4 regions of the Streptomyces sp. NBC_00654 genome follow, and region 1 is predicted to be linked to each of the others. Evidence: riboswitches for the same ligand, from Rfam matches in the RefSeq annotation. Region 1 holds a riboswitch; each other region holds the start of a gene.

Region 1 (7,027 bases):
CAGCCCGCCCCCGGCGTGGCCCGGCCCTGGGCGTTCCCCGCCCCCGAGCGCGGTTCCCTGCCCAACGGGCTGACCGTGCTGCGCTGCCACCGCCCCGGCCAGCAGGTCGTCGCCGTGGAGATCTTCCTGGACGCCCCGCTGGACGCCGAGCCCGAGGGGCTCGACGGCGTGGCCACGATCATGTCCCGGGCACTGTCCGAGGGCACGGACAAGCGCAGCGCCGAGGAGTTCGCCGCCGAGCTGGAGCGCTGCGGTGCCACGCTCGACGCGCACGCCGACCACCCCGGCGTCCGGGTCTCCCTGGAGGTTCCCGCTTCCCGGCTGGCCAAGGCGCTGGGCCTGGTCGCCGAAGCGCTGCGGGCCCCGGCCTTCGCCGAGAGCGAGATCGAGCGCCTCGTCGGCAACCGGCTCGACGAGATCCCGCACGAGCAGGCCAACCCCGCGCGGCGCGCCGCCAAGCAGCTCTCCAAGGAGCTGTTCCCGGCGACCGCGCGCATGTCGCGCCCGCGCCTGGGCACCGAGGAGACGGTGCGGCGGATCGACGCGGCGGCCGTGCGCGGCTTCTACGACGCCCATGTCCGCCCGTCCACCGCGACGGCCGTGATCGTCGGCGATCTGACCGGGGTCGATGTGGACGCGCTGCTCGCCGACACCCTCGGCGACTGGTCCGGAAACGCCGGCCAGTCCCGTCCGGTGCCGCCGATCACCGCCGACGACACCGGCCGTGTCGTCATCGTGGACCGTCCCGGCGCGGTGCAGACGCAGCTGCTCATCGGCCGGATCGGCGCGGACCGGCACGACAGCGTCTGGCCGGCCCAGGTGCTCGGCACCTACTGCCTGGGCGGCACCCTCACCTCCCGGCTGGACCGGGTGCTGCGTGAGGAGAAGGGCTACACCTACGGTGTCCGCGCCTTCGGCCAGGTCCTGCGCTCGACGGCTCCGGGCTCGGCCTCCGGGGCGGCGGGCGCCGCGATGCTGGCGATCAGCGGCTCGGTGGACACCGAGTCCACCGGACCGGCGCTGGCGGACCTCTGGACGGTGCTGCGGACCCTGGCGGCCGACGGGCTGACGGATGCCGAGCGCGAGACGGCCGTGCAGAACCTCGTGGGGGTCGCCCCGCTTAAGTTCGAGACCGCGGCGTCGGTCGCGGGCACCCTGGCCGACCAGGTCGAGCAGCACCTCCCGGACGACTTCCAGGCCCACCTCTACGCCCGCCTCGCCGAGACGGGCACGGTGGAGGCGACCGCCGCCGTGGTCAACGCGTTCCCGGTGGACCGGCTGGTGACGATCCTGGTGGGGGACGCGGCGCAGATCGAGGAGCCCGTGAAGGCCCTCGGCATCGGTGAGGTCTCGGTCGTCAGCTGACTCTCCGGGTACGCGGTCAGCGGGCGCTCGATGCTCCCGCTGTCGTATACCGGGGCACAGGGGACCCCGGTGCGACTCGTCGCGCCGGGGTCTTCCTTTTTGTCCGATTAGGTTCCTTTGCGGGGGAAGTTGCTCTTCTGTCCTGTGGGATGAGCGACAAAACCCGCTGTCCGTTTGCTGCGGGAAAGTTGTGCCGCTTAGCGTCGGCTCCGCTGTCCGTCATCCGTATGCCGCGTCCGCGGCGCCGGGCAGCCATCGCCGAGTCCCCGTCAGGCGCGAGCCTGGGGAGCCGGGGACCCACGAAGTCCCTGGGGTGAATCGGATGCCCGTGCCCCGTACGAGGCCCAGGTGTCCGTAGGAGACCTTCCTGCTCCGAACCCGTCAGCTAACCCGGTAGGCGAGAAGGAAGGAAAGGATCAGCCCCTCCATGGCGTTCACCCGTGCCACCGGGAAGCACCGTGCCCCGAGCCGCCTGACGCGCAAGCGCGCCCAGGTCGCCGGCGTCGCGGCTCTGGCCACCACCGGCGTCATCGGCGGTATGGCCTCCCCGGCCCTCGCCGCGGACTCCGAGGCCCACCCCGTCGGCGACACCGGCCTGACCGCGGTCATCGCCATCGACGCCACGCTCGCCCACCAGATCGACGCCCAGGCGAAGGCCCAGGAGCACCAGGCCGAGGTCGCCGCCGAGGCGAAGGCCAAGGCCGTCGCGGAAGCCGAGGCCAAGGCCGCGGCCAGGGCCAGGGCGAAGGCGGAGGCCGAACGCAAGGCCGAGGCCCGCGCCGAGGAGGTCCGCGAGGACAAGGCGCGCGCCGCCCGCGCCGCCGAACGCGCCCGGCTGAACTCCTTCCACCTCCCGGTCGCCGGCTCGTACGTCAGCACCGGCTATCAGTCCAGCGGTTCGCTCTGGTCCTCCGGCAGCCACTCCGGCGTGGACTTCCACGCGGCCTCCGGCTCCTCCGTCGTCGCCGTCGGCGCGGGTACGGTCGTCGAGGCCGGCTGGGGCGGCGCGTACGGCAACAACATCGTGCTCCGGATGACGGACGGCACGTACACCCAGTACGGCCACCTCTCCTCGATCGGCGTCTCCGTCGGCCAGAGCGTCACCTCCGGCCAGCGGATCGGCCTCTCCGGCTCCACCGGCAACTCCACCGGACCGCACCTGCACTTCGAGGCGCGCACCACGCCCGAGTACGGCTCCGACATGGACCCGGTCGCCTATCTGCGCGCCCACGGCCTCAACGTCTGACCGTCTCCGCACCCCGCCGATGGCCCTGGCTCCCCGCCGGGGCCTTCCGCGTTTCTCGGACCGGAGCCACCGGAGCCGCCGGGGTCACCGCACCCTCCGCCGAAGTGCCCGGTGGCCGAAAGATATCCCCCGGATTTCCCTGCGCCATCGGAAATTCCGGCCGATTGTCATAGAGTCACGGAACAGGCGTCGGCCGGCCGCGTTTTTCGCGGGGATTATGGCGGAGGTTCGGACATGCGCATTCCCGCGCATTCGGTATGCACGGCAATCCGTGACGACATCGTCTCCGGTGTCTTCGAGCGCGGCAGCCGCCTCACCGAGGAGGTGCTCGCGCGGCGCTACGGAGTCTCCCGGGTCCCGGTCCGCGAGGCGCTGCGCACCCTGGAGTCCGAGGGTTTCGTCGTCACCCGCCGGCACGCCGGTGCGTGTGTGGCCGAGCCCACCGAGCAGGAGGCCGCCGACCTGCTGGAGGTCCGGATGCTCCTGGAGCCCCTGGGGGCCGCACGCGCCGCCCAGCGGCGTACCGAGGCCCATCTCAAGGTGCTGCGCGGCCTGGTCAGGCTGGGGCAGGAGCGGGCCCGCCGGGGCGAGGGCGAGGATCTGCGCTCGCTGGGCGGCTGGTTCCACGAGACCCTCGCGCAGGCCTCCGCCAGCCCCGGTCTCATCGCCCTTCTCGCCCAGCTGCGCCACAAGACCGCCTGGATGTACGCGGTCGAGCAGCCCGTCCGCCCCGCCGACTCCTGGGCCGAGCACGGCGCCATCGTGGACGCCGTGGCGCGCGGCGACGCCGAACGGGCCAGGGCGCTGGCCGCCCAGCACGCCGAGCGGGCCATGTCCGCGCACCGGCCGCGCCGCACCGCCCGCCGGGTGTCCGCGCTCCGGGCCGGGACCGGGTGAGCGATCCGCAACACGGCGTAAACATCGCGGGTGTCCGGCATTAACAATTACGCCGTATACAAAGTGAAGTAATTCCGCAGGGCTTTGTTTCCGCTGCCCGAATCAGGTCGGGCGGTAATTGTGTGCCGATAGGAACGAAAGAGCCGCGGCTCCCTGTCGGGATACCGCGGCTCGGTCGGGGAAGAAACCCCGGTCTGATCCGTGCGGGAATCAGACCGTCTCCGGAAGCTCCTCAAGACCCTCGGCGACCAGCTTCGCCAGACGGTCCAGGGCGGCCTCCGCGTCGTCCGCGTCGGACGCGAGCACGATCTCCTCGCCGCCCTGCGCGCCCAGGCCGAGCACGGCGAGCATGGAGGCGGCGTTCACCGGGTTGCCGTCGGCCTTGGCGATCGTCACCGGGACGCCGGAAGCCGTGGCGGCACGGACGAAGATGGAAGCGGGGCGGGCGTGCAGGCCCTCGGCCCAACCGACGTTTACGCGGCGCTCAGCCATGGTTCTGCCCTTCACGAATCAATGGTTGTCTAGACCAGTCTCTCATGCAGTGCGCGGTGCTGTGCCCGACCGCCGTTCCGGCCGCGCCGCCGGCCGGCCTCCTCAGACTGCCCCGGCCCCGCCCCCTCCGCGACCGGTGTGCCGGTCGTAGGCTTTGGCCATGCACCCGAAGCCGGAGCAGAGTCCGCATCACGTGTACCCCGACCACTGGGAAGCGGACGTGGTGCTCCGCGACGGTGGCACCGCGCGCATCAGGCCCATCACCACCGACGATGCCGAGCGGCTCGTCAGCTTCTACGAGCAGGTCTCCGACGAGTCGAAGTACTACCGCTTCTTCGCCCCGTATCCGCGTCTCTCCGACAAGGACGTGCACCGCTTCACCCATCACGATTACGTCGACCGGGTGGGCCTCGCCGTCACGATCGGCGGTGAGTTCATCGCGACCGTCCGCTACGACCGGATCAACGAGCAGGGGCGGCCCGCCTCCGCGCCCGCCGACGAGGCCGAGGTCGCCTTCCTCGTCCAGGACGCCCACCAGGGCCGCGGGGTGGCCTCGGCGCTCCTCGAACACATCGCCGCGGTCGCCCGCGAGCGGGGCATCCGCCGCTTCGCCGCCGAGGTGCTGCCCGCCAACAACAAAATGATCAAGGTGTTCCGGGACGCCGGATACACCCAGCAGCGCAGCTTCGAGGACGGCTCCGTCCATCTCACCCTCGACCTCGAACCCACCGCCGAGTCCCTCGCCGTCCAGCGCGGCCGTGAACAGCGGGCCGAGTCGCGCTCGGTGCAGCGGCTGCTGGCCCCCGGCTCCGTCGCCGTCATCGGCACCGGCCGCACCCCCGGCGGGGTGGGCCGCACCGTCCTGCGCAATCTCCTCGGCTCCGGCTTCACCGGGCGCGCCTACGCGGTCAACAAGGCCTTCGACGACGGCCTGACGACGCTGGACGGCGTCCCCGCGCACCGTTCCGTCGGCGAGATCGACGAGCGGGTCGACCTGGCCGTCATCGCCGTCCCCGCCCACCGGGTGCCCGAAGCGGTGGCCGACTGCGGCGAGAACGGCGTCCAGGGGCTCGTGGTGCTCTCCGCCGGATACGCCGAACTGGGCGCCGAGGGCCGTGAGCTCCAGCGCGAACTGGTCCGGCAGGCCCGCTCGTACGGCATGCGCATCATCGGCCCGAACGCGTTCGGCATCATCAACACCGCCGAGGCCGTCCGGCTGAACGCCTCCCTCGCCCCCGAGTCGCCCGCCCCCGGCCGCATCGGCCTGTTCACGCAGTCCGGAGCCATCGGGATCGCCCTGCTCTCCGGCCTCCACCGGCGCGGCGCGGGGCTCTCCACCTTCATCTCCGCGGGGAACCGGGCCGATGTCTCCGGCAACGACTTCCTCCAGTACTGGTACGAGGACCAGGACACCGACGTCGCCCTGCTCTACCTCGAATCCATCGGCAACCCCCGCAAGTTCACCCGGCTCGCCCGGCGGACCGCGGCCGTGAAACCCGTCGTCGTCGTGAAGGGCGCCCGGCACAGCGGCTCCACACCGCCCGGCCACGCCGTGCCCATCAGCCGCATCCCCGACGCCACGGTCTCCGCGCTGATGCGGCAGGCGGGCGTCATCCGGGTCGACACGGTGACGGAGATGGTCGACGCGGGCCTGCTCCTGGCCGATCAGCCGCTCCCGGCCGGCCCCCGGGTCGCGATCCTCGGGAACTCCGAGTCCCTCGGGCTGCTCACGTACGACGCCTGCCTCGCCGAGGGGCTGCGCCCGCGCCCGCCCCGCGACCTCACCACGGCGGCGGGCCCGCAGGACTTCCGGGAGGCGCTGGCCGAGGCGCTCGCCGACGGGACGTGCGACGCGGTGATCGTGACCGCGATCCCCTGGGTCGGGGAGAACGGCGAGGCCGAGACGGGTGACGGCGAGGTCCTGGCCGCGGCCCTGCACCAGGCCGCGGCCGACGGCCCCGCCAAGCCGGTGGCCGTGGTCCATGTGGAGATCGGAGGGCTGGCCGAGGCCCTGGCCGCCGCCACCGGCACGGTGACCCGGACGCGCACCGGGGCGACGGCCTCCGGCGGCACCCCGCGCCCCGTGAACGGCCCGGTCACCCCCCACACAGAGACCACTCCCGGCACCACGGCCACCCCCGGCACACCGCCCGCCGCCGCACCGCGCACCCCCGGCACCCCAGCGGCACCGCGTTCGGCGCCCCCCGCGCCCTCCACAGCCCCCGCGCCCCCCGCGGGCTCCGTTCCCGGCCGCCCCCGGACCGGCCGCATCCCCGCCTACCCCGCAGCGGAACGAGCCGTACGCGCGCTCGCCGAAGCCGTGAAGTACGCGCAGTGGCGGCGCCAGGCCGCCGTACCCGGAAAGGTGCCCGAGTTCCTCGACGACACCATCGACGAACCCGGCGCCGCCGCACTGATCGGCACACTGCTCGGCCCCGACCCCGACCCGCGCGGCCGGCCGCTCACCCATGACGAGGCCCGCGAACTGCTCGGCCGCTACGGCATCACCGTCCGGCCGACGCTGCCGGCCCGCGACGCGGACTCCGCCGTCGCCGCCGCGGCCCGGCTCGGCTACCCCGTGGCGCTGAAGACGACCGCCCCCCATCTGCGCCACCGCGCCGATCTCGGAGGCGTCCGCCTGGACCTCGCGGGCGAGAGCGCGCTGCGGCGGGCGTACGGCGAGATGACCGACCTGCTCGGCAGGCCCGCAGAACTCCAGCCCGTCGTCCAGGCCATGGCGCCGCGCGGCGTGGACACCGTCGTACGGGCCTCGATCGACGCCGCGGCCGGAGCGGTCCTCTCCTTCGGCCTGGCGGGCGCGCCCTCCGAACTGCTCGGAGACACCGCCCACCGGCTCGTACCGGCCACCGACCGCGACGCCGCCGAGCTGATCCGGTCCATCCGGGCCGCCCCGGTGCTGTTCGGCTGGCGCGGCTCGGCACCCGTGGACACGGCGGCGCTCGAAGAGCTGCTGCTGCGGGTGTCCCGCCTGGTCGACGACCACCCGGAGGTGGTCTCCGTGGCACT
Region 2 (7,027 bases), on a different contig from region 1:
CTCGCTGGGCTCATAACCCAGAGGTCGCAGGTTCAAATCCTGTCCCCGCTACTGAAGGACCGGGCCCGGTACGCATACAGCGTGCCGGGCCCGAGTCGTTTCCGGACCGTGTGCCGGATCCACCGGGTCCATGGGTGCCGTATCCGCCGTATCCGCAGGGGCCGTGACGCGTACGAGCGCGGCGGCCGGTGGTGGCGCTCGCTGGGCGCGGCGGGGCAGAGGAGATGTATGCCGCCGATCCGCGTTTCGCGAAGAACTACGATCGGTACGGGGACGGCACCGCCGCCTTCGTACGGGATGCGCTGACGATCTACGCGGAACTCCGGCTCTCCGACTGACCTCCGGAGGCCCCGGCCCCGCACGCTCCCCTCTTTTGGCCGATGAGGAGTCGCCGCACGGCGCGGCTCCGGCAAGCCTGGACGGGGCGCGGTACCGTCCGCAGCCGTGGATGGACCGGGCAGGAGTGCACAGGTGGGGAAGCGGGACAGGCGGCGCGGGAGACCTGCCGGGCTGCCCCGCGCCCGGAGCCGTTGGCGGTCGGCCTTCCCGGTGCGCGGGCGTGTGGTCCCCTCCTTCGGTTTCCCGGCCCGCCATGGTGGCCGGGGGCCGGCCGGAGGCGTCGGGGCCCGCCGGTTCGTACGCGCGCTGCCCGCCCTGATGATCGGCGGCGGGCTGCTCTTCGACGTCGGGACCCCGCCGACCTTCACCGCCGTACCGCTGTTCGTGGCGGCACCGCTGATGGCCGCCCCGTTCTTCAGTCTGGCCAGCACCGTCCGGACCGGCGTGGCCTCGGTGCTGGCCGTCTTCGCTCTGCACCTGTACGCGGGGACGCTGACCCGGGCCGCTCCGGTCACCGAACTGATCACCGTGCTCACGGCCTCGGTGCTCGCCCTCGTCATCAACGGTGTCGTGCGGCGCGGCAACGAGCAGCTGGCCTCGGCGCGCTTCATCGCGGAGACCGCCATGCGGGCCGTGCTGCCGACCCCGGACGACCGGATCGGCGGACTGCATGTCGCCGCACGGTACGAGGCGGCCCAGGCGGACGAGTTCGTCGGCGGTGACCTGTTCGCCGTGGCGGACACCCCGCACGGCGTACGTCTGGTGCTCGGGGACGTACGGGGCAAGGGGCTCGACGCGGTCGAGGCGGTGGCGGTGATCATCGGGGCGTTCCGGGAGGCCGCCGAGCAGGAGCGTTCGCTGGAGGGGGTCGCCCAGCGGCTGGAACGGGCGCTGGCACGGGAGGGGACCCGGCGCGGCGGGCTCGACGCGATGGAAGGGTTCATCACGGCGGTGCTCGTCGAGATCCCGCCCGGCTCCCTCTCCTTGCGCATCGTCAACCGGGGGCACCCCGAACCGATCCTGCTGCACGCGGACGGAGCGCTGGAGGTGCTGTCGCCGACCGTGCCCGCGCTGCCGCTCGGGATGAACCTGGGTGCGTGGCCGGACCGGGCCGACGAGTGGGGTCTGCCGCCGGGGGCGACGCTGCTGCTGTTCACGGACGGCCTCTCCGAGGCGCGGGACGCGTCCGGGGCCTTCTACGATCCGGCGGCCCGGCTGCGGGGCCGGATCTTCCCCGGGCCCGAGGAACTGCTCTCCGCGCTCACCGACGATGTCCGGCTGCACACCGGCGGCCGGTCCACTGACGACATGGCACTTCTCGCGGTGGGAAGGCCCGCTGAGGGACAGCCGGAGCGCCGGACGACCGTGAGGATCGTGGGCCGGGGCGATGAATGAGCGGGACGTGCGGGCGTGAGGTGCGGACGGGGACGTGGACGGATGTGTGGACGGATGTGTGGACGGACGTGTGGACGGACGTGTGGACGGGATCCGTGGTTGGAGCGCGTGCCGGTTGCCGGGCGATACCACCGTACGTAATCGAAGGACACCGCTCCGCATAACATTTGATGCAATGTCAGAAATCAAGTAGTGATCAAATCGTGCTCTGCTCGTCCGATTCGGGATGGTTGCATCACGTAAGTCCAGGCCGAAGTCGCGAACGATCACTGGGAAGAGCTTGGAATAGGACCCGTCCGTCTATTAACGTTCGATAACGCAGCGCGGTCGTCCCAGTCGTCGCAAGAGGCGGCACCGTGCGCGAGCGCCGAATCCCGCAAGGGAACCGGGGAACCACCTACATGGGGTGAATCGGACACCTGCGTCTCGTCAGAGGCGGAGGGGCCCGTAGGAGACCTTCCTGCTCCGAACCCGTCAGCTAACCCGGTAGGCGAGAAGGAAGGAAAGGAGTGCGCCCACGTGGCGTCCAACAAGCCTGCCCCCGAGGCCCCGTCACCCTTCGCCACCGGCAACTTCGGTGACTCGGACAGGACCTGGGAGGAATGGAATCCCACCGAGGAGTCCATCCGGCCCGTGCGCGGCAGGCACCGCGTAGCCAAGCAGCGGGGACTCGCCCGTAGCTCCACCGTCCTCGGGGTCGGTGTCATCGCGGCCGTCGGAGCGGGCGGCATGGCCACCGCGCAGAGCAAGCCGCCGGTCTCCATATCTCTTCCCGATTCCCTCGCGGCCAGTCTCCCCGACGCCAAGTCCCTTCCCGGCGTGGGTTCCTTCCTGTCCGACGACGAGGACAAGAAGCCGGTCGCGACCGCACCGCTCACCTCCGCGGGTATCACCGACGCCGAGGCGGAGCAGGGCACGACCGACCCGGGCGAGGCACTGCGCGCCCGCATCCTTCAGCAGGCCGAGCAGCAGCAGGCCAGCGCCGACGCCGAGGCCAAGGCCGCGGAGGAGAAGGCGGCAGCCGAGAAGGCCGCCGCCGAGGCCAAGAAGCAGCAGGACAAGGCCGAGGCCAAGGCCGCCGCCGAGAAGAAGAAGGCGGAGGAAGCGGCGAAGAAGAAGGCGGAGGCCGAGCGCCTCGCCAAGCTCGCCGCCAGCTACGCGCTGCCGACGTCCTCGTACAGCATCACCTCGACCTACGGTCAGTCCGGCACGATGTGGTCCTCCGGCCACCACACCGGCCTCGACTTCGCGGCGCAGAGCGGCACCCCGGTCAAGGCCGTGCACAGCGGCACCGTGAAGTCCGCCGGATATTCCGGCGCGTACGGCTACCGCACGGTCCTGGTGCTCGATGACGGCACGGAGATCTGGTACTGCCACCAGTCCTCGATGAACGTGTCGGCCGGTCAGAAGGTCAGCACGGGCGACACCATCGGCCGTGTCGGCGCCACCGGCAACGTCACCGGCGCCCACCTCCACCTGGAGGTCCGCACCCCGGGTGGCTCGGCCATCGACCCGATGAGCTGGCTGCGCAGCAAGGGGCTCACGGTCTGAGAACCCGTTGGGTGACCTCCGGCCGGAGGCCACCCGGCAGGCTCCGAGTCCCGCCCCGGCACCGCGCTTCCCCTGCCCCAGCGCCGCGTTCCCCCCGCGCCCTCACCGGGCGCCCCCGAACCCCGGCAGCCCTGACGCACACCCCCCGACGTCAGGGCTGCCGGTCCGCTGTCATGGAATAGCGCCCCCGGGTGCTCTCGTTGAACTCTTCATGACTTCTGTGACTTCTCTGCGCCCGCTCGGTTCCTCCGGCCTTCAGGTCTTCCCCCTCGCCCTCGGCGGCAATGTCTTCGGCTGGACGGCGGACGAGGCACAGTCCTTCGCGGTGCTGGACGCGTACGCCGCGGCGGGCGGCAACTTCATCGACACCGCCGACTCCTACTCCGCCTGGGTCCCCGGCAACGAGGGCGGCGAGTCGGAGACCGTCATCGGCAAGTGGCTCGCCTCGCGTGCCAACCGGTCCGACATCGTCGTCGCCACCAAGGTCGGTGCCCACCCCTCGTACAAGGGGCTCTCCGCCACCACCATCAGGGCCGCCGCCGAGGAGTCGCTGCGCCGGCTCGGCACCGACCACATCGACCTGTACTACACGCACTTCGATGACGAGACCGTCCCGGTCGAGGAGATCATCACGGCCCTCGACCGGCTGGTGAAGGACGGCAAGGTGCGTGAGATCGCCGCCTCCAACATCAGCCCGGAGCGGCTCCAGGCGTCCCTGGACTTCTCCGAGCGCGAGGGCCTGGCCCGCTACGTCGCCCTCCAGCCGCACTACAACCTGGTCTCCCGCGACACCTACGAGGGCGCCCTCCAGGACACCGCGGCCCGCGGCGGGCTCGCCGCCGTCCCGTACTTCGCGCTGGCCTCGGGCTTCCTCACCGGAAAGTACCGTCCGGGTACGTCGGTCGACAGCCCGCGGGCCGAGGGCGCCGGCCGGCACCTGGAGTCGGAGCAGGGCCGCAAGGTGCTGGCGGCGCTCGACACGATCGCGCGGGAGCGCGAGGCCGAGATCGCCACGGTCGCCCTGGCCTGGCTGGCCGCGCGGCCGACCGTCGCCGCACCGATCGCCTCCGCCCGCACGGTCGAGCAGCTGTCCGCGCTGGTCGCGGTGGCCGGCCTGCACCTGACGGACCAGGAAATCGCCGCGCTCACCGAGGCGTCGGCCTGATCCACGGCGGGACCGGTCCGGCACGCGGTGGGCCGGTCCCGCCGACCGGGCCGGGGCGCGTGCCGTCCCGGTTACTGCGGGGGACGCAGATACGGGTTGGCGCCGCCGTACTGCTGGGGCGGGGTCGCGTGCGGTGCGGGCCCGTACTGCTGGGGCGGGAACTGACCCGCGTACGGCGGTCCCGCGTGCCCGTACCGCTGCGGACCCGGCGTCGCGTACGGATACGGCTCCGGATACGGATACGGCCCCGGATACGGGCCCGGGGATGCGTACGCGTGCGGGTGCTGCTGCTGCGGGAACTGCCCGCCGTACGGCGCGGCCGGGCGGCGGGGGTGCGTGTGCAGTCGGCCGGTCGCGTGGGCCGCGTACGTCAGAGCCGGACCGGCGATCTCCCGGCGCTGCCACAGGTGGTGCAGCAGCTCCCGCTCCCGCCCGGCGAAGTCCGGGCCCGCCGAGTCCAGGCGGGCCCTGCGGCGCAGCCCGGCCAGGGACGTCGCGAACGACTCGTACTCGGCGACCGCCCGCGCCGCCGCCCGGCCGCGGGCCCGGTCGGGGTGGCCGTGCCAGTGGCGGGCCAGATCACGGGCCATGCCGCGTGCCCGCATCGAGGAGAGCGCGAGCGGTTCGGCCGGGGTCAGCCAGCCCGCCGCCGCGTACGCGGGCAGCTCGGCGGAGAGCGTACGCAGCTCGCGCCGGCGCGTGAAGACGGCCAGCCAGGTCACCAGCCCGAACGCCGGGACCATGAAGATCCCGTACACCACGTAGAAGCCGTACGGGCCGAACGCGGAGGAGCCGTTCCACAGGGCGTGCATGCCCATCGCGAGGAGCAGGCCCAGCGCCGGCAGCAGGATCCGGCGGACCCGGTGGCGGCGCGCGCCCACGGCGGCGAAGCCGAAGCCGATGCCGGTGAGCACCGTGAACAGCGGATGCGCGAACGGTGACATCACGATCCGGACGAAGAACGTCCCGGCGGTCATCGAGCCGAGCCCCGTCACCCCCAGCTGCTGGTCCTCGCCGAAGGCGTTGCCCAGATAGAGGATGTTCTCGGTGAAGGCGAAACCGGTCGCGGTGAATCCGGCGACCACGATGCCGTCGACGATGCCGCTGAACTCCCGCCGCCGGAACAGGAAGATCAGTAGTACGGCGGCCGCCTTGGCGCTCTCCTCGACGATCGGGGCGATCACGGTGGCGCCGAGGGTGTCGGCGCCCGCCGGGTCGGCGGTGGCCGTGGCGATCCAGCGCGTCGCGAACGAATTGGCGATGATCGCGACGAGCGCGGCGGCACACGCACCCCAGGCGAAGGAGAACAGGAGGTTGCGCCAGGGGCCCGGTTCGACCCGGTCCAGCCAGCGGAAGGCCGCCATCAGCAGCGGCACGGGCAGCACGGCCAGCCCCAGCCCGACGAGGAATCCCTCCGAGCCGGTCTGCTCACGGACCAGGGACAGGATCACCAGCCCGCACAGCGCCAGCACGACGATCACCGCACCGGCGCGGAATGCCTTGCTCCGCCACACCATGCCGACGCGGCGCGGCCGGTATCGCCACTGGCCACGCTCCGGAACGGCGCCCAGGATCTCGCCGAGCCGTCGCTCCTCGAGAACCGGGACGGCCGGCTGCGGCTGCTGGTGCTGCACGGACCCGTCGGACACCCCATGACCCTAACGACCGGGACTGACACCTGACCATCCGCGCCGGGGCACACGGCCGGTTCGCAGCGTTCACCGCCCGGCCGCCGACGGTCCGGCCGCCGGCGCGTGGTCCGGCCGCCCGCCCGCGGTCACGGCCCGCCCGCGGTCACGGCCAGGCCGCGGTCACGCCGACGCTCAGCGCTTCAGACGCGGGCGAACAGCAGGTCGTGGACGACGTGCCCCTTGTCCAGTCCCTGCCCCTCGAAGCGGGTCAGCGGTCGGAACGCGGGCCGTGGGGCGTATCCGCCGTCCGCCCGGGTGTTCTCGAAGAGGGGGTGCGCGGTGAGGACGTCCAGCATCTGCTCCGCGTACGGCTCCCAGTCCGTCGCACAGTGGACCACGGCGCCCGGCCTGAGCCGCTGGGCCACCAGGTCCAGGAACTCCGGCTGGATCAGCCGCCGCTTGTGGTGCCGCGCCTTGGGCCACGGGTCGGGGAAGTACACCCGGAGCCCGTCGAGCGAGTCCGGCTTCAGCATCTCGCGCAGCAGGATGACCGCGTCACCGTTGGCCACCCGTACGTTGGACAGGCCGGCCCGGTCCGCGAGCCCGAGCAGATTGCCCTGGCCGGGGGTGTGCACATCGACGGCGAGGATCCCGGTGCCCGGGTCGTCGGCCGCCATCTGCGCCGTGGCCTCGCCCATGCCGAAGCCGATCTCCAGGACGACCGGCAGTCCGTCGAACAGCTCGGCCGTGTCCAGGACGCGCAGCCCGTCGATGTCCAGGCCCCACTTCGGCCACAGCCGCTGGAGGGCCTCCTCCTGACCGGTGGTGACCCGGCTGCGGCGCGGCTGGAAGCTGCGGATACGGCGTTCGTGGTGGGAGCCCGCCGGATCGGCGGCGGGCCCGCCGGGGAAGCGCGGCTCCTGACGGAGCCTGCGCTGCCGTTCGA
Region 3 (7,027 bases), 1.2 Mb from region 1:
CCGCACCGGGGTCCAGGCCGAGATCGGCCGTACCGAGGAGACCGGGGTCGAGGTCGTCGGTGAGGCCGCCGACGTCGACCAGGCGGTCACCGTCATCACGGCGACCCGCCCCGAGGTCGTCCTCCTCGATGTCCATCTGCCGGGCGGCGGCGGTGTCGAGGTGCTGCGCCGCTGCGCCTCGATGATGTCGGCCGCCGAGAACCCGGTGCGCTTCCTCGCGCTGTCCGTCTCGGACGCCGCGGAGGATGTCATCGGGGTCATCCGCGGCGGTGCGCGCGGCTATGTCACCAAGACGATCACCGGCACCGACCTGGTCGACTCGGTCTTCCGGGTGCAGGACGGCGACGCGGTGTTCTCCCCGCGGCTGGCCGGCTTCGTGCTGGACGCCTTCGCCTCGACGGACGCGCCGCCGGTCGACGAGGACATGGACCGGTTGACCCAGCGGGAGCGGGAGGTGCTGCGGCTGATCGCGCGGGGTTACGCGTACAAGGAGATCGCCAAGCAGCTGTTCATCTCGGTGAAGACGGTCGAGTCGCATGTCTCGGCGGTGCTGAGGAAGCTCCAGCTCTCCAACCGGCACGAGCTGACCCGGTGGGCGACGGCACGACGGCTGGTCTGAGCGACGGCCGGTCCGGGCCGGGGTGACGGCCGGTCCGGGCGGTGGTGGGCCGGGGTGACGGCCGGTCCGCGCGGCGGCTGCGCGCGGGGGAGACCCGGACGGCCCCGTGCCGGACCGCCCCGTGCCATGCCGCCCTGTGCCATGCCGCCCTGTGCCATGCCGCCCCGTGCCGCCCGGCCAGGCCCGGCCCGGGTCAGCCCGCGGCCGGGGCGAGCGAGATGTTCAGCTTCTCGCCGATCCGGCGGTAGCCGATGCTCGCGTAGATCCGCTCCGCGTCGCCGTCGCCCGGCTCCAGCCAGACGGTCCGGCAGCCCTGGCCGAAGGCCCGCTCCGTCAGCCAGGCCGAGAGCGCGGCGCCGACGCCGCGGCGGCGGAAGGTCTCCGCGACGGCCAGGCCGACCAGTTCACTGAGACCGCCGACCGCGATGGAGCAGCCGCCCACCCCGGCGGGAGCGGCGTCGAGGGTGGCCAGAGCGACGATCCCGCCGTCGGCCGCCGCCTTGCGCAGCCCGTGGGCCATGTCTTCCGCGGGTTCGCCCTCGCCGCCGAAGCCCTGGTGCTGGGTGCGGGCGGCGTCGGCGAACTCCGCGTCGGTGACCGGCACCGCGATCCGCAGCCCGTCCACCGGTTTCGGCGGGAGCAGCGCCTCGGGGGCGCAGGCCAGGAGCGGGGCCCGGTTCTCCACGGTGAACCCGGCGGCCAGCAGCGCCGGTTCGACCGCCGGGGCCCAGACCGGCAGGTATTCGAGCCGAGGCATCCGCTCCCGCTCGCGGAACGCGTCGATCAGAGCCGTCACCTCCGCCGCGCTCGGCTCCGCGTCCCGGTCGGGGATGGCGTAATTCGCGTACTTCAGTGTCCAGAGCGGGTTGTGCCGCACGGTGAAGGGGCCCACCCGGTAGTGGCCGGGGGAGCGGAGTGCGAGCGCGCGGGCGTACTCCTGGACCTCGATGTCCATCGGTGTACGGGGGGCCATCGGCATACGGGGAGTCCTTCGGCGGGTCCGGTGTCGGCGCCGGGAGACTACGCCACCCGGGTCGCTCCCGCGAAAGGCATTTCGTCGAGGGGCGCGATGCGGACCGGTGCGCCGGGGCGCGGTGCGTGGATCATCCGGCCGCCGCCGATGTAGAGCCCGACATGGCTGATCCCGGAGTAGAAGAACACCAGGTCGCCGGGGGCCAGTTCGGAGCGGGAGACCCGCTGTCCGGCGTTGATCTGTGTGTAGGTGGTGCGGGGCAGCGAGACACCGGCCGCGCGCCAGGCGGCCTGGGTGAGCCCGGAGCAGTCGAACGAGGAGGGGCCGGTGGCGCCCCAGACGTACGGCTTGCCGATCGCCCCGTACGCGAAGCCGACGGCCTGGGCGGCACGGGCGTTGGGGGCCACGGCCGAGCCGCGGGGGAAGGCGCGGTCCGCGTGGGAGGTGCCGCCGCCGTGCCGTGCGTCGGCCGCGCGCTCGTAGTCGGCGCGCTGGGCGTCGGTCAGGGTGTCCAGGAGCCGCCGTGCGTCGGCCAGTTTGCCGGTGATCCGGGCCTTGTGTCTCTTCAGGTCCGCCTGGCGGGCGGTGAGGGTGCCGATCTCCTCCTCGGCCCTCGCCCGGACCCGCGCCACCTCGGTCAGCTGGCGCCGGATCCCGTTGAGCACGGTCGCCCGGCGGTCACCGGCCCGGTCCAGGAACGCGGCGCGCTGGAGGTACTGGTCGGGGTCGGAGGAGAGCGCCAGCTGGACGGCCGGGTCGAGCCCGCCGGTGCGGTACTGCGCGGTGGCCAGGGAACCGAGGTCGTGGCGCGAGGTGTTGAGGCGTTCGGTCCGGCGGGCCGCCTCGTCGCGCAGGGCGTCGAGGGCCTTCGCCGTCGCGGTCGCCTTCTCCTTCGCCCCGTTGTACTTCTCGGTGGCGACCTCCGCGTCGTGGTACAGCCGGTCCACCTTGGTCTTGACCTGGGCCGGGGTGGGCCGGGGCTCGGCGTGGGCCGCCCCGGCACCGGTGGCGGTGGTGGCGGTCGCCGCCCCGGCGAGGGCCAGGGTGGCCGCGGTGCGGGCAGCAGGGCCGGTGAACAGGCGCTGCTTGGGTTTCCGGTGAGCTGATTTCCGGTGCGCGGCCACGAGGGCTGCATCCTTCCTGTCGGCTGCCCGCCGGGGGCTGCCGACGGGCACGCGAGGCCCGGTGGGCCGGCCACCACGGGGGGAGCGGCCGACCGCCGGACCTCGCGGCGGGGTGAGCGGGTGCCGCCCGGTACGGGCGGCGCTGGAGAGCCGATCACCTGGGAGGGACGCTAATCGCGGGGCGCGGAAAAGAGTCGACATGACAGCTATTGCACGCATGTGGCGTTTCGCTGTGCCGGAATGACCGGAAATACTGCCTCAGAGTCAGGCAATTCGTGCAGGTCCGGGCGAAATCCGTAAGAACGAGCCAAGAACGCTACACCTGGCTGTGAGGTGGTGCTACGGCCAGGGCCGCGATCCGCGGTTCGGGGCAGGGCCCTAGGCTGCGGGACCATGGACGTACTCATCAATATCTTCGTCGCCCTGCACATCATCGGCATCGCCTCGTTGCTGGGAGGTTTCCTGACCCAGATGAAGGCGATGGGCGCGGGCACGGCGCGATTCGTTCCGGCCATGCTGCACGGTGCGCTGACCATGCTGGTCACCGGCGTCGCCCTGGTCGGGCTCAACCAGGCCGACGACCAGACCGTGAACAACATCAAGATCGGCGTGAAGCTGCTGATCCTGGTCGTCATCCTCGCGCTCGTCTACATCAAGCGGGACGAGGAGAAGGTCGACAAGGGCGCGTTCGCCGCGGTCGGCGGTCTGACGGTCGCCAACATCTTCATCGCCACCCTCTGGACCTGAGCCGGCCGGTCCCGTCCCGGAGCGCCCCGGGACGGCCTTCACCGGCCGTCCGGGGCGTCGCGCGGTCAGGCGGGGCGCACGCTGCCGTAGATCGGCATGTAGTAGATCGACTCCTCGCGCACGTTCGCGCCCGGCTTCGGCGCGTGGATCATCATGCCGTCGCCCTTGTAGATGCCGACGTGACTGATGTCGTCGTAGAAGAAGACCAGGTCCCCGGGGCGCAGATCCGCCGTGGCCACCCGGGTGCCGACCTTCACCTGGTCCCAGGTCGTACGGGGGAGGTCGACCCCGGCCGCCTTCCACGCCGCCTGCGTCAGCCCGGAGCAGTCGTACGAGGCGGGGCCCGTCGCGCCCCAGACGTACGGCTTGCCGATCTGGCCGCGCGCGAACGCGAGGACCTTCTCCGCCTTGGCGGCGTAGCCGCTGTCCGGCCCCGATCCGGTGTCCGTCCCGCCACCGGTGCCGCTCCCGGAGTCCGGCTCCTTCGCGGCCTCCTCCTTGGCCTTCCGCTCGGCCTCCGCCTCGGCGGCGGCCTGCTGACGCGCCAGCTTCTCCGCCTTGATCCTGGCCTCGGCCTTCTTCTCGCGCTCCAGCTCCGCCAGCCGCGCCTTCTCCTGGGCGGTCAGCGTCGACAGCAGGGTGCGCGCCTCGGTCAGCTTGGTCTGCACGCTCTGCTTGCTGGTGCGCAGCGTGGCCTGCGACTCGGTGAGCGTCTCCAGGCTCTTCACCGCCTCGGTGCGCTTGACCGCCGCCGCGGACTGCTGCTCGCGGAAGTCGGCGACGGCCTTCTGCTGCTGGCTCGTCATCCGGTCCATCAGCTGGTCCTGGTCGAAGTACGCCTGCGGGTCGTCCGCCAGGAAGAACGTCGCGGTGGGCGCGATGCCGCCGGTGCGGTACTGCGCCGCCGCGTAGTTCCCGAGGGCGCGGCGGGCCTCGTTGACCTTGTCGGCGCGCTTGGCCACATCGTCGAGCAGGGCGTCGACCTCGGCGCGCTGGTTCGCGGAGGCCGCCTTCGCCTCGTTGTACTGCTGGGTCGCGGTGCCCGCCTGCCGGTAGAGGTCGTCGACCTTCTTCCGGACCTCCTCGATCCCGGGCCTGGGCTCCGCGGGCGCGGCCGTCGCGCTCTGCGTGGAGAGCAGCGTGACGGAGGCCAGCGCCGCCGTCGTCAGCCCGACGGCGGGAGTGGTGGTGCGCACCTTCGTACGCGGTTTGCGATGCGAGGCCAAGGCCGGCATCTCCTTCCGTGGACCGCCTGCCGGGTTGGCTGTCGGGTTCGGGCGGAACGGAAGGCTGCCCTACGGCCCCGTGGGGAAGGGCCGGTTCACCCCGGTACCGCTGGTGGGTCCCCGGTCCCGGGCTGCCGTCGGGCAGTACGGATTCGGCGGGGGCGTCCGCTCGGCGTGGTTCGCCGCAAGGGGGTACGGGGCGCCCGACCGAGCACGCTAGCCACCCGTGGGGCCGCTGTGAAGGTTGATGTTCGATATGCCCGATACATTTTCGTGACCTCGGTGAATCGGGCCCGCGGGAACCGGGCGCCGCCGCCCTTCCCCTACGCGGTGTGGGTGCCCGGTCTCCGTACGTGCCCGTCCGGCCGCCCTCGTATCCGATGCGGCCACGGACTGTCGGTGCGGCGGCCTAGACTCGTCAAGCGATGAGCAGCCTCTTTGACGACAGCTTCCTGACCGGCCTCCAGCACTCGGAGGAAGGGCCCCCGCCGCCTCCCGAGGACCACGCACCCGAAGCGGTGCCGGAGGGTCTCTTCGAGGGCGTCTTCGACGCGCCCCCGCCGCCCCGCGACGGCTATTACCGGGACGGTGCCCCGCGGCCGGTCATCGACGCCGCCGCGCTGCTCGACGGGCTGAACACCGAGCAGCGCGCCGCCGTGGTGCACGCCGGTTCGCCGCTGCTCATCGTCGCCGGGGCCGGCTCGGGCAAGACCCGGGTGCTGACCCACCGGATCGCCCATCTGCTCGCGGAGCGCGGTGTGCACCCCGGCCAGATCCTCGCGATCACCTTCACCAACAAGGCCGCGGGCGAGATGAAGGAGCGTGTCGAGCAGCTCGTCGGCCCGCGCGCCAACGCCATGTGGGTCATGACCTTCCACAGCGCGTGCGTACGGATCCTGCGCCGCGAGTCGAAGAAGCTCGGCTTCACCTCGTCGTTCTCGATCTACGACGCCGCCGACTCCAAGCGGCTGATGGCCCTGGTCTGCCGCGATCTGGACCTCGACCCCAAGCGCTACCCGCCGAAGTCGTTCACGGCCAAGGTCTCGAACCTGAAGAACGAGCTGATCGACGAGGAGACCTTCGCCGGCCAGGCCGCCGACGGCTTCGAGAAGACACTGGCCCAGGCATACGCGCTGTACCAGGCACGGCTGCGCGAGGCCAACGCCCTGGACTTCGACGACATCATCATGACGACGGTCCACCTGCTCCAGGCGTTCCCCGATGTCGCCGAGCACTACCGCCGCCGCTTCCGCCACGTCCTGGTCGACGAGTACCAGGACACCAACCACGCGCAGTACACCCTCGTGCGCGAGCTGGTGGGCCCGTCCGGCGAGGCGGACGCACCCGCCGAGCTGTGTGTCGTCGGTGACGCGGACCAGTCGATCTACGCCTTCCGGGGCGCGACCATCCGCAACATCCTCCAGTTCGAGGAGGACTACCCCAACGCCACCACGATCCTGCTGGAGCAGAACTACCGCTCCACGCAGACGATCCTCTCCGCCGCCAACGCGGTGATCGAGCGGAACGAGAGCCGCCGCCCCAAGAATCTCTGGACGAACGCCGGCAGTGGCGCCCGGATCACCGGCTATGTCGCCGACACCGAGCACGACGAGGCACAGTTCGTCGCCGACGAGATCGACCGGCTGACGGACGCGGGCGACGCGAAGGCCGGCGATGTCGCCGTCTTCTACCGGACGAACGCCCAGTCACGTGTCTTCGAAGAGATCTTCATCCGCGTCGGGCTGCCCTACAAGGTCGTCGGCGGAGTGCGCTTCTACGAGCGCAAGGAGGTCCGGGACGTCCTGGCCTACCTCAGGGTCCTCGCCAACCCCGAGGACACCGTCCCCCTGCGCCGCATCCTGAACGTGCCCAAGCGGGGCATCGGCGACCGCGCCGAAGCGATGATCGACGCGCTGTCGCTGCGCGAGAAGATCTCCTTCCCGCAGGCGCTGCGCCGCGTCGACGAGGCGTACGGCATGGCGGCCCGCTCGGCCAACGCCGTGAAGCGCTTCAACACGCTCATGGAGGAGCTGCGCACGATCGTCGAGTCCGGTGCCGGACCGGCCGTCGTCCTGGAGGCGGTCCTGGAGCGGACCGGCTATCTCGCCGAGCTCCAGGCCTCCACGGACCCGCAGGACGAGACCCGTATCGAGAACCTCCAGGAGCTCGCCGCCGTCGCCCTCGAATTCGAGCAGGAGCGCGGCGACGAGGAGGGTGCGGGCACCCTCGCCGAGTTCCTGGAGAAGGTCGCGCTGGTCGCCGACTCGGACCAGATCCCGGACGAGGACGAGGACGGCTCCGGCGTCATCACCCTGATGACGCTGCACACGGCCAAGGG
Region 4 (7,027 bases), on a different contig from region 1:
TTCACCGAGCGCACCGCGACCGGGACCCGGACCCTGGACCCGTACTCCAAGCTGCTGTCCGAGCGGATCGTCTTCCTCGGCACCCCGGTCGACGACACCGCGGCAACCGACCTGATCGCACAGTTCATGTATCTGGAGCACGCCGAGCCGGACCGGCCCATCTCGCTCTACATCAACTCCCCCGGCGGCGAGTTCAACGCCATGGCCGCGATCTACGACACCATGCAGTACCTGGCGTGCGACGTGGAGACGTTCTGCCTCGGCCAGGCCTTCTCCAGCGCCGCCGTGCTGCTGGCGGCAGGCGCGCCGGGCCGCCGACATGCCCTGCCCGGCGCCCGGGTAGTCATCCGGCAGCCGACGCTGGACGAACCGGTCCAGGGCCAGCCGTCCGATCTCGAAATCGAAGCACGCGAGCTGATGCGGGTGCGCGAGATGCTCGCGGCCATGCTGGCCCGTCACACGGGCCGGTCCACGGAGCAGATCACCGCCGACATCGAGCGCGACACCATCCTCGACGCCCGAGCCGCCCAGGCGTACGGGCTCGTGGACCACGTCATGGAGAACCGCGGCCCGTCCCGGCCGCCGCACCCCCCGAGGTGAACCCACCATGCTTCCACCGGAGTACCCGCCGCTCCCCGCGCTGACCCGCGCCGAGGGGGAGTTCATCGACCGCTACCTGGAAGTTCTCGACCAACTGGGCCGGATCAACCCGGCCCGAGGCAGTGACACCTATGGCGCGCTCCGGGCCGCGCAGGCCCTGGCCTCCCGGGCCACGGCGCTGCGCGACGCCCTGGCGTTGATGCACGAACGGGGCGAAGCGCAGATCCACGCGGCGACGTTGGCGCGGGCCCTGCGCCTGCTGGACGGAGAACGGCGCGCCGGCCGGGTCACCATGCCCCCGCCGCCGGTGGGCTGACCGGACCCCAGGCCCGCCACTCGGCCGGGGTCCGCCCCGGCCGACCCCTCGGCACCGCATCCGGCACAACGCCCGGCACCACGTCCGCCACCGGCTCCCGGCTCCCGATCACGGGGAGCCGGGACCTGGCCACGCCAGTCCTCACCACTCCTCACCACTCCACACCTCGCCGCATCTCATGCGCGCCTCCGCACCCCTCCGCGCCCCGCCACACCTCTCCGCGCCCGCCCCGCGACACGCCCGGCAAGGAGATCAGATTTCCTCCCTCGTTCGGCGTAGGCATTCCCCCTCACGAGGGACAGCCCAACTTGCGCTCAGCGCGTGGACAGTACTCGGAATCTGACGTTCCGTCGCTGGTGCGAGGCTGGTCGGGCAGCCCGGCCGAGGGCGGAAATCGGGCTCGTCCACCCGAACGGATCAGTCGTGACGACTCTCACAAATCGCTGTTTCAGCTCGGAAATCCGGCACTTCGTGAGTCAAGATCCCTGGGACGACAAGCCCCCGCCACCGCGGCGGGGCGGTCCGGGCGGACGCCGAGTCCTGCCACTGCCCGGATGACTGGTCGACAGAAGTGGATCGGCAGGAGTGGAGGACCCGAGCACAACGGGTCGGCCGGGCAACCGGTCGCCCCTCGGGGTGAAGCCGCCAAGTGCGGCCGGGCAACTTCGCCAGCCCGAACCCGACAGGTCATCCTTCACAGGCGGCTGACGAAGGGTTGCGCATGACTGCGCAGGTACATGTCCCGTCTCTGCTTACCCGGGCCGGTACGGCCTCGGTCCTCACCTTGGCCGTCGGCTCCGCCATGCTGGCGCCGGGGCTGGTCAACGAGGCCGAGGCCGCCACGCACTCGACGAAGGCGCTCACGATCGCCGCGTCGAAGAAGGGATCGCCCTACAAGTACGGAGCATCCGGTCCGCGCCGGTTCGACTGCTCGGGGCTGACTCTCTACTCCTTCAAGAAGGCCGGCAAGAAACTCCCGCGCACGGCCCAGCAGCAGTACAACAAGACCCACCACATCTCGAAGTCCAAGCGGAAGAAGGGTGATCTGGTCTTCTTCCACTCCGGCCGCAGCGTCTACCACGTGGGCATCTACGCGGGCAAGGGAAAGATCTGGCACTCCCCGAAGACCGGGGCGGTGGTCCGGCTGGAGAAGATCTGGTCGAACAGCGTGTGGTACGGACGGGTCCGCTGACCCACGGCCTGACCCACGGCCGGACCCGCTTCAGCGCAGCAGCGGTCCGGTCACCAGCACGAGCCCCAGTGCGGTGAGCGCCGCGCCGCTGCCGCCCTCGATCGCACGGGCGGTACGCGGCCGGCGCAGCCACCGCCCCAGCCGGTCCACCAGCAGGGCCACGGCCGGGAACCAGATGAGCGCCAGCACCACGACGACGGCCGCGAGCAGCAGGGTCCTGGGCAGTGGCGGCTGCCCGTCGGGCACGAACTGGGGCAGCAGGCTGAGAAAGAGCACCGGCGCCTTGGGGTTCAGCGCGTTGGTCAGGAAGCCCTGCCGCAGGGAGCGTCCCAGCTCCTTCTGCACGGGGCCGGCCTCCGGCTGCGCTGTCCGGTCCGCCTCGGCGGGCCGACGTCGCCACGCGAACAGAGCGCTGAGACCGAGCCAGAGCACATACGCGCCGCCCAGGAGCTGGACGGTGCGGAACAGCACGGGCATGGTGACCAGCACCGCGGCCAGGCCCGCCACGGCCAGCGCGGTGTGCACCAGCAGCCCCCCGGCGACACCCAGCGCGGTGACGACCCCGGAACGGCGCGAGGCGAGTGCGTTGCGTACGACGACGGTGAAATCGGCGCCGGGCAGCGCGACCATCCCCGCGGCGACTCCCGTGAAGGCGAGCAGTTGTGCGTCCATGGTTACACCCTGGACCGGAAGAGCCTTTAGCGTGTACTTGCAATCTTCTGGGTCTGCCAAAAGGAACGCTTAATGTACGACCCGACACGGCTGGCGGCGCTGGTGGCGGTCGCCGAGGCCGGATCGATCACGCGTGCGGCCGCGCGCCTGGGCTACACCGCGCCTGCTCTCTCCCAGCAGCTGGCCAAACTGGAGCGCGAGGCCGGTGCGGCGCTCCTGGTTCGTCATCATCGCGGGGCGCGGCTGACGGCCGCCGGTGAGCTGCTGGCGGGCCGGGCCAGAAGGGTCCTGGACGAGCTGGACCAGGCTCGGCACGAGCTGGCTCAGCTGGCCGGGCTCTCCGGGGGGCGGCTGCGGGTCGGCACGTTCACCACGGCCGGAATCCACCTGCTGCCGCCGGTCCTGAGCGCGTTCCGGCGCGCACATCCGGATGTGGAGCTCGCCGTGACCGACTACGAGCCGCCCGAGGGAGTCACCGCCGTGGCTGCCGGAGAGGTCGACCTCGCCCTGACCCATGCGTACGAACCGGCGCCCGCGGGTCCCCCGCCCATGGGCGTCGTCGTCGAGCCTCTCCTGGTCGAGGAACTGGTCCTCGTCACCGCGGTCGGCCACCGGCTCGCCGAGGGGACGGGCCGGCTGCCGGTCGCCGAGCTGGCGGGACGGCCGCTGATCAGCAGCGCGCCCACGCATCCGCCCCGGCGCGGGGTGGAGAGCGCCCTGGCCGAGGCCGGCGCCACCCCGGCCGTGGTGTGCGAGTCCCCCGGCTACGCCCTGGTGTGCGCGCTGGTCAGCGCCGGGCTCGGGGTGGCCGTGGTTCCGGAGATGGTCGCCGCGATGTCCCCGACCCCGCTGGCCGTGCGGCGGCTGGATCCGGCGGCCTTCCGCCGGACGATCTCCGTCGCGCACCGGGGCGACCGGGCGACCTCCGCCGCGTCGACCCTGCTGGCACTGATGCGCAGCGGATTCGGACGGGGCGCGGCGGCGCGGTAGGGCCGGCCGGGACTCCGGGGGCCCTGCCCGGACGCCGGGAGCCTGCCCGGACGGACGCCGGGGCCCTGCCCGCGAGCAGTGGACCCGGCGCGCCCGCTTCCCCGTCAGCCCTGGCCCGGAACCGTCCAGGGCAGGGCGATCCAGACCGTCTTGCCTCCTTCGGGGGTGGGAGTGACGGAGAGCTGTCCCCCGTACTCCTTGGCCAGGGCCCGGATGATCACCATGCCGCGTCCGTTGTCCTGCTGGACGGCGGCCGGCAGCCGCTGGGGCCAGCGGGGGTGACTGTCCGTCACGCCGAGACGCAGCTCCTCCTCCCGGTCCAGCCGGAGGTCCACGGTGAAGGTGGGTGACAGCCCGAACGTGTGCTGTACGGCGTTGGTGGCAAGCTCCGAAACGATCAGCCGGATGGTGTCGGCGATCTCGGTGTCGTCGGCCAGACCCCATTCGGCCAGTATCCGGGCGACATACCTGCGGGCCGAGGAGACCGAGACCGGATCACTCGGCAGGGTGACGGTTGCTTCTTGATGATCTGCCATGGCGACGCCGTCCCTTTCCCGCCCCGGCCGACCCGCGATCGGCCGGGATTGTGCTTCGCGCCAGATTGCCACTGATGCTGCCCTCTGTAACGACGATCGGCCAAGGTATGCATATATCTGTCGCTCAAAGCGGTGAACTCTGCCCCGGTGGCAGTCGAACGCGCGGCACACTGACCTCTCTGCGGGCCGGTCCCCGTGCGGGCCCGGCTCTCCCTGCACAGCGGAAGGAGGCCGGCATGCTGCACGGTCCCGTGGTACGCCGACGCAAGCTCGGAGAGGAGTTACGCGGCCTGCGCCACGCGTCCGGGCTGACGAGCCGGGACGCGGCGCGGCTGCTCGGCTGGCACCAGTCGAAGGTGAGCCGTATCGAGACCGGCGCCAGTGGGGTCAGTCCCGCCGACGTGACCCGGCTACTGGACGCGTACGGCGTGCGCGACGCCCAGTTGCGCGCGCTCCTGGAGGTGCTCGCGGGTTCGGCGGGCGGTGGCGGAACAGGCTGGTGGCACGCGTACCGCGGGCTGATCCCTCCCCAGTACCGCGACTTCATCAGCCTGGAGTCCCAGGCGAGGACCGCGCGGACGCTGGAGACCTCGGTGGTGCCCGGGCTTCTCCAGACCGCCGGCTACGCCCGCGCGGTGACCCGGTCCTCATTGGACGGACTGCCGGCCGGACAGCTGGATTCCCTGGTGGAGGTACGGCTGACCCGGCAGGGCGTCCTGCGGGCGAACCCGCCGCTGCAGCTGACGGCCGTACTCGACGAGGCCGTACTGCGGCGCGAGGTGGGCGGTCCCGAGGTGATGAGGGACCAGCTGCACCATCTGACCCAGGTGGGCCAACTGCCCCATGTGCAACTTCAGTTACTGCCGTTCAAGGTCGGGGGTTACATCGGCCTGACCGGCCCTTTCGTAATTTTCTCCTTTCCGAACATTTCTGATCTGGATGTGGTCGTTCTTGACCACTTGACGAGTAGCCTCTATCTGGAGCGGAAAGAAGACCTTGAGGCGTACAGCTCGGCCTTCCGCACCCTGCAGGCTCACGCGCTGTCGCCGGAGCGTTCGTTGGATCTCATCGCCGCGATCAGCCGCGGCGGCCAGGGGGACTCCGGCTGACCGGCCGTGCTCCCCGCGCACCTTCCGACTGCCCGAGGGAGCATCATGTCCGACCGCCTCGCACAGCCCGCGTTACGGTGGCGCCGCAGCAGCCGCAGTACCGGAATGAACAACTGTGTGGAGACCGCGCCGCTCGACGGCGAACACCTCGCCGTACGGGACTCCAAGGACCTGGACCGGACTCCGCTGCGGATCTCCGCGACGGCCTGGACCTCGTTCGTGACAGGGCTGCACGACCTCCCGGTCAGCTGACCGGAGCGGTCCTCGTCCCGGGAGCGGTGCGTACGACGGTGGCCACCGCGGCCGCGATCTGCTCCCGGGTCAGGTCGGCCCGCGCGGTCAGCCGCAGGCGGGAGATTCCGTCCGGCACCGACGGCGGACGGAAGCACCCCACCGCGATCCCGGCCGCGCGGCAGTCGGCCGCCCAGCGCACGGCCGCGTCCGCGGACGGCGCGCGTACGGAGACCACCGCGGCGTCGGGCCGGACGGCGGTCAGCCCGGCCGAGGTCAGCCGTTCGTACAGGGTGAGGGCGACCTCGCGGGCGCGGTCCGCGCGCTCCGGTTCGCGGCGCAGCAGCCGCAGCGCGCCCAGGGCGCCGCCCGCCGCGGCGGGGGCCAGTCCGGTGTCGAAGATGAACGTCCGGGCCGTGTTGACGAGATGATCGATGACCCGGGCCGGGCCGAGGACCGCGCCGCCCTGGCTGCCCAGGGACTTGGAGAGGGTGAGCGTGGCCACGATGCCCTCGCCGCCCGCGAGTCCGGCGGCGGCGAGCGCGCCGCGCCCTCCGTCCCCGAGCACCCCCAGACCGTGCGCGTCGTCGACGAGCAGTGCGGCGCCCTCGGCCCGGCATGCCTCGGCCAGCGCGGGCAGCGGGGCCGCGTCGCCGTCGACCGAGAAGACCGAGTCGGTCACGGCGAGCGCCCGCCCGCCGTGCGCGTGCAGTGCCTTGCCCACCGCTTCGGGATCCGCGTGCGGGACCACGGCGGTCTCGGCCCGGGAGAGCCGGCAACCGTCCACGATCGAGGCGTGGTTGCCCGCGTCGGAGACGATCAGCGAGCCCCGGGCGGACAGGGCGGTGAGGGCCGCCAGGTTGGCGGCGTAACCGGAGGAGAGCACGAGGGCCGCCTCGAAGCCGCAGAAACGCGCCAGTTCGTGTTCGAGTTCGGCGTGCAGCTCGGTGGAACCCGTGACCAGCCGTGAACCGGTGGCACCGGCACCCCAGCGGTGCGCCGCCGCTGCGGCGGCCCCGGTGACTTCGGGGTGCCGGGTGAGGCCCAGATAGTCGTTGCTCGCGAGGTCGAGGAGTTCCGGTCCGGCGGGGCGCGGGCGGAGCGTCCGGACGAGTCCGGCCGCCGCGCGGCGGCGCGCCTCGTCATTGATCCAGTCGAACGGGGCGAAGGACATGGGCCGGTCCCTTTTGTAGGCAGCTCACAGACCCTAGCCGGGGGCGCAGCGGGTCAGGGTGTGGCAATACACACACCCTCGCCCTCCTCTCCTGTCTGGTTCCTCCTTGGCTGATGACCGTGCCGTAGGCCAGGATCATCGCCATGGACCTGCTGCTGAACACGCTGGTGGACAAGGGGCTGCGGCGCGAACTGCCGACCCGCGAAG

What was found. Region 1 has a riboswitch for cyclic di-AMP ahead of OHA98_RS10830 (M23 family metallopeptidase). Riboswitches for the same ligand answer to the same signal wherever they lie in the genome.
Positions count from the first base shown of each region.
Region 2: another riboswitch for cyclic di-AMP. It lies ahead of OHA98_RS37680 (M23 family metallopeptidase); the one in region 1 lies ahead of OHA98_RS10830 (M23 family metallopeptidase).
Region 3: another riboswitch for cyclic di-AMP. It lies ahead of OHA98_RS05790 (C40 family peptidase); the one in region 1 lies ahead of OHA98_RS10830 (M23 family metallopeptidase).
Region 4: another riboswitch for cyclic di-AMP. It lies ahead of OHA98_RS24975 (C40 family peptidase); the one in region 1 lies ahead of OHA98_RS10830 (M23 family metallopeptidase).

Region 1 covers NZ_JAPEOB010000001.1:2,514,615-2,521,641, forward strand. Annotated here, with positions in the region: gene OHA98_RS10825 (pitrilysin family protein) at 1-1,365, shown strand, start outside; cyclic di-AMP (ydaO/yuaA leader) riboswitch at 1,612-1,780, shown strand; gene OHA98_RS10830 (M23 family metallopeptidase) at 1,793-2,611, shown strand; partial or broken gene OHA98_RS10835 (GntR family transcriptional regulator) at 2,846-3,552, shown strand; gene OHA98_RS10840 (HPr family phosphocarrier protein) at 3,719-4,000, opposite strand; gene OHA98_RS10845 (bifunctional GNAT family N-acetyltransferase/acetate--CoA ligase family protein) at 4,161-7,027, shown strand, end outside.
Region 2 covers NZ_JAPEOB010000003.1:1,156,800-1,163,826, reverse strand. Annotated here, with positions in the region: tRNA gene OHA98_RS37695 (tRNA-Met) at 1-51, shown strand, start outside; partial or broken gene OHA98_RS37690 (TipAS antibiotic-recognition domain-containing protein) at 154-338, shown strand; gene OHA98_RS37685 (PP2C family protein-serine/threonine phosphatase) at 562-1,734, shown strand; cyclic di-AMP (ydaO/yuaA leader) riboswitch at 2,090-2,242, shown strand; gene OHA98_RS37680 (M23 family metallopeptidase) at 2,254-3,285, shown strand; gene OHA98_RS37675 (aldo/keto reductase) at 3,506-4,450, shown strand; gene OHA98_RS37670 (PrsW family intramembrane metalloprotease) at 4,522-6,099, opposite strand; gene trmB (tRNA (guanosine(46)-N7)-methyltransferase TrmB) at 6,282-7,027, opposite strand, start outside.
Region 3 covers NZ_JAPEOB010000001.1:1,300,721-1,307,747, forward strand. Annotated here, with positions in the region: gene OHA98_RS05770 (response regulator transcription factor) at 1-619, shown strand, start outside; gene OHA98_RS05775 (GNAT family N-acetyltransferase) at 813-1,574, opposite strand; gene OHA98_RS05780 (C40 family peptidase) at 1,640-2,716, opposite strand; gene OHA98_RS05785 (hypothetical protein) at 3,110-3,463, shown strand; gene OHA98_RS05790 (C40 family peptidase) at 3,529-4,698, opposite strand; cyclic di-AMP (ydaO/yuaA leader) riboswitch at 4,697-4,843, opposite strand; gene pcrA (DNA helicase PcrA) at 5,115-7,027, shown strand, end outside.
Region 4 covers NZ_JAPEOB010000002.1:1,062,615-1,069,641, forward strand. Annotated here, with positions in the region: gene OHA98_RS24965 (ATP-dependent Clp protease proteolytic subunit) at 1-600, shown strand, start outside; gene OHA98_RS24970 (hypothetical protein) at 608-916, shown strand; cyclic di-AMP (ydaO/yuaA leader) riboswitch at 1,448-1,634, shown strand; gene OHA98_RS24975 (C40 family peptidase) at 1,638-2,108, shown strand; gene OHA98_RS24980 (LysE family translocator) at 2,139-2,780, opposite strand; gene OHA98_RS24985 (LysR family transcriptional regulator) at 2,853-3,770, shown strand; gene OHA98_RS24990 (ATP-binding protein) at 3,875-4,306, opposite strand; gene OHA98_RS24995 (helix-turn-helix transcriptional regulator) at 4,543-5,415, shown strand; gene OHA98_RS25000 (DUF397 domain-containing protein) at 5,461-5,667, shown strand; gene OHA98_RS25005 (8-amino-7-oxononanoate synthase) at 5,660-6,820, opposite strand; gene bioB (biotin synthase BioB) at 6,964-7,027, shown strand, end outside.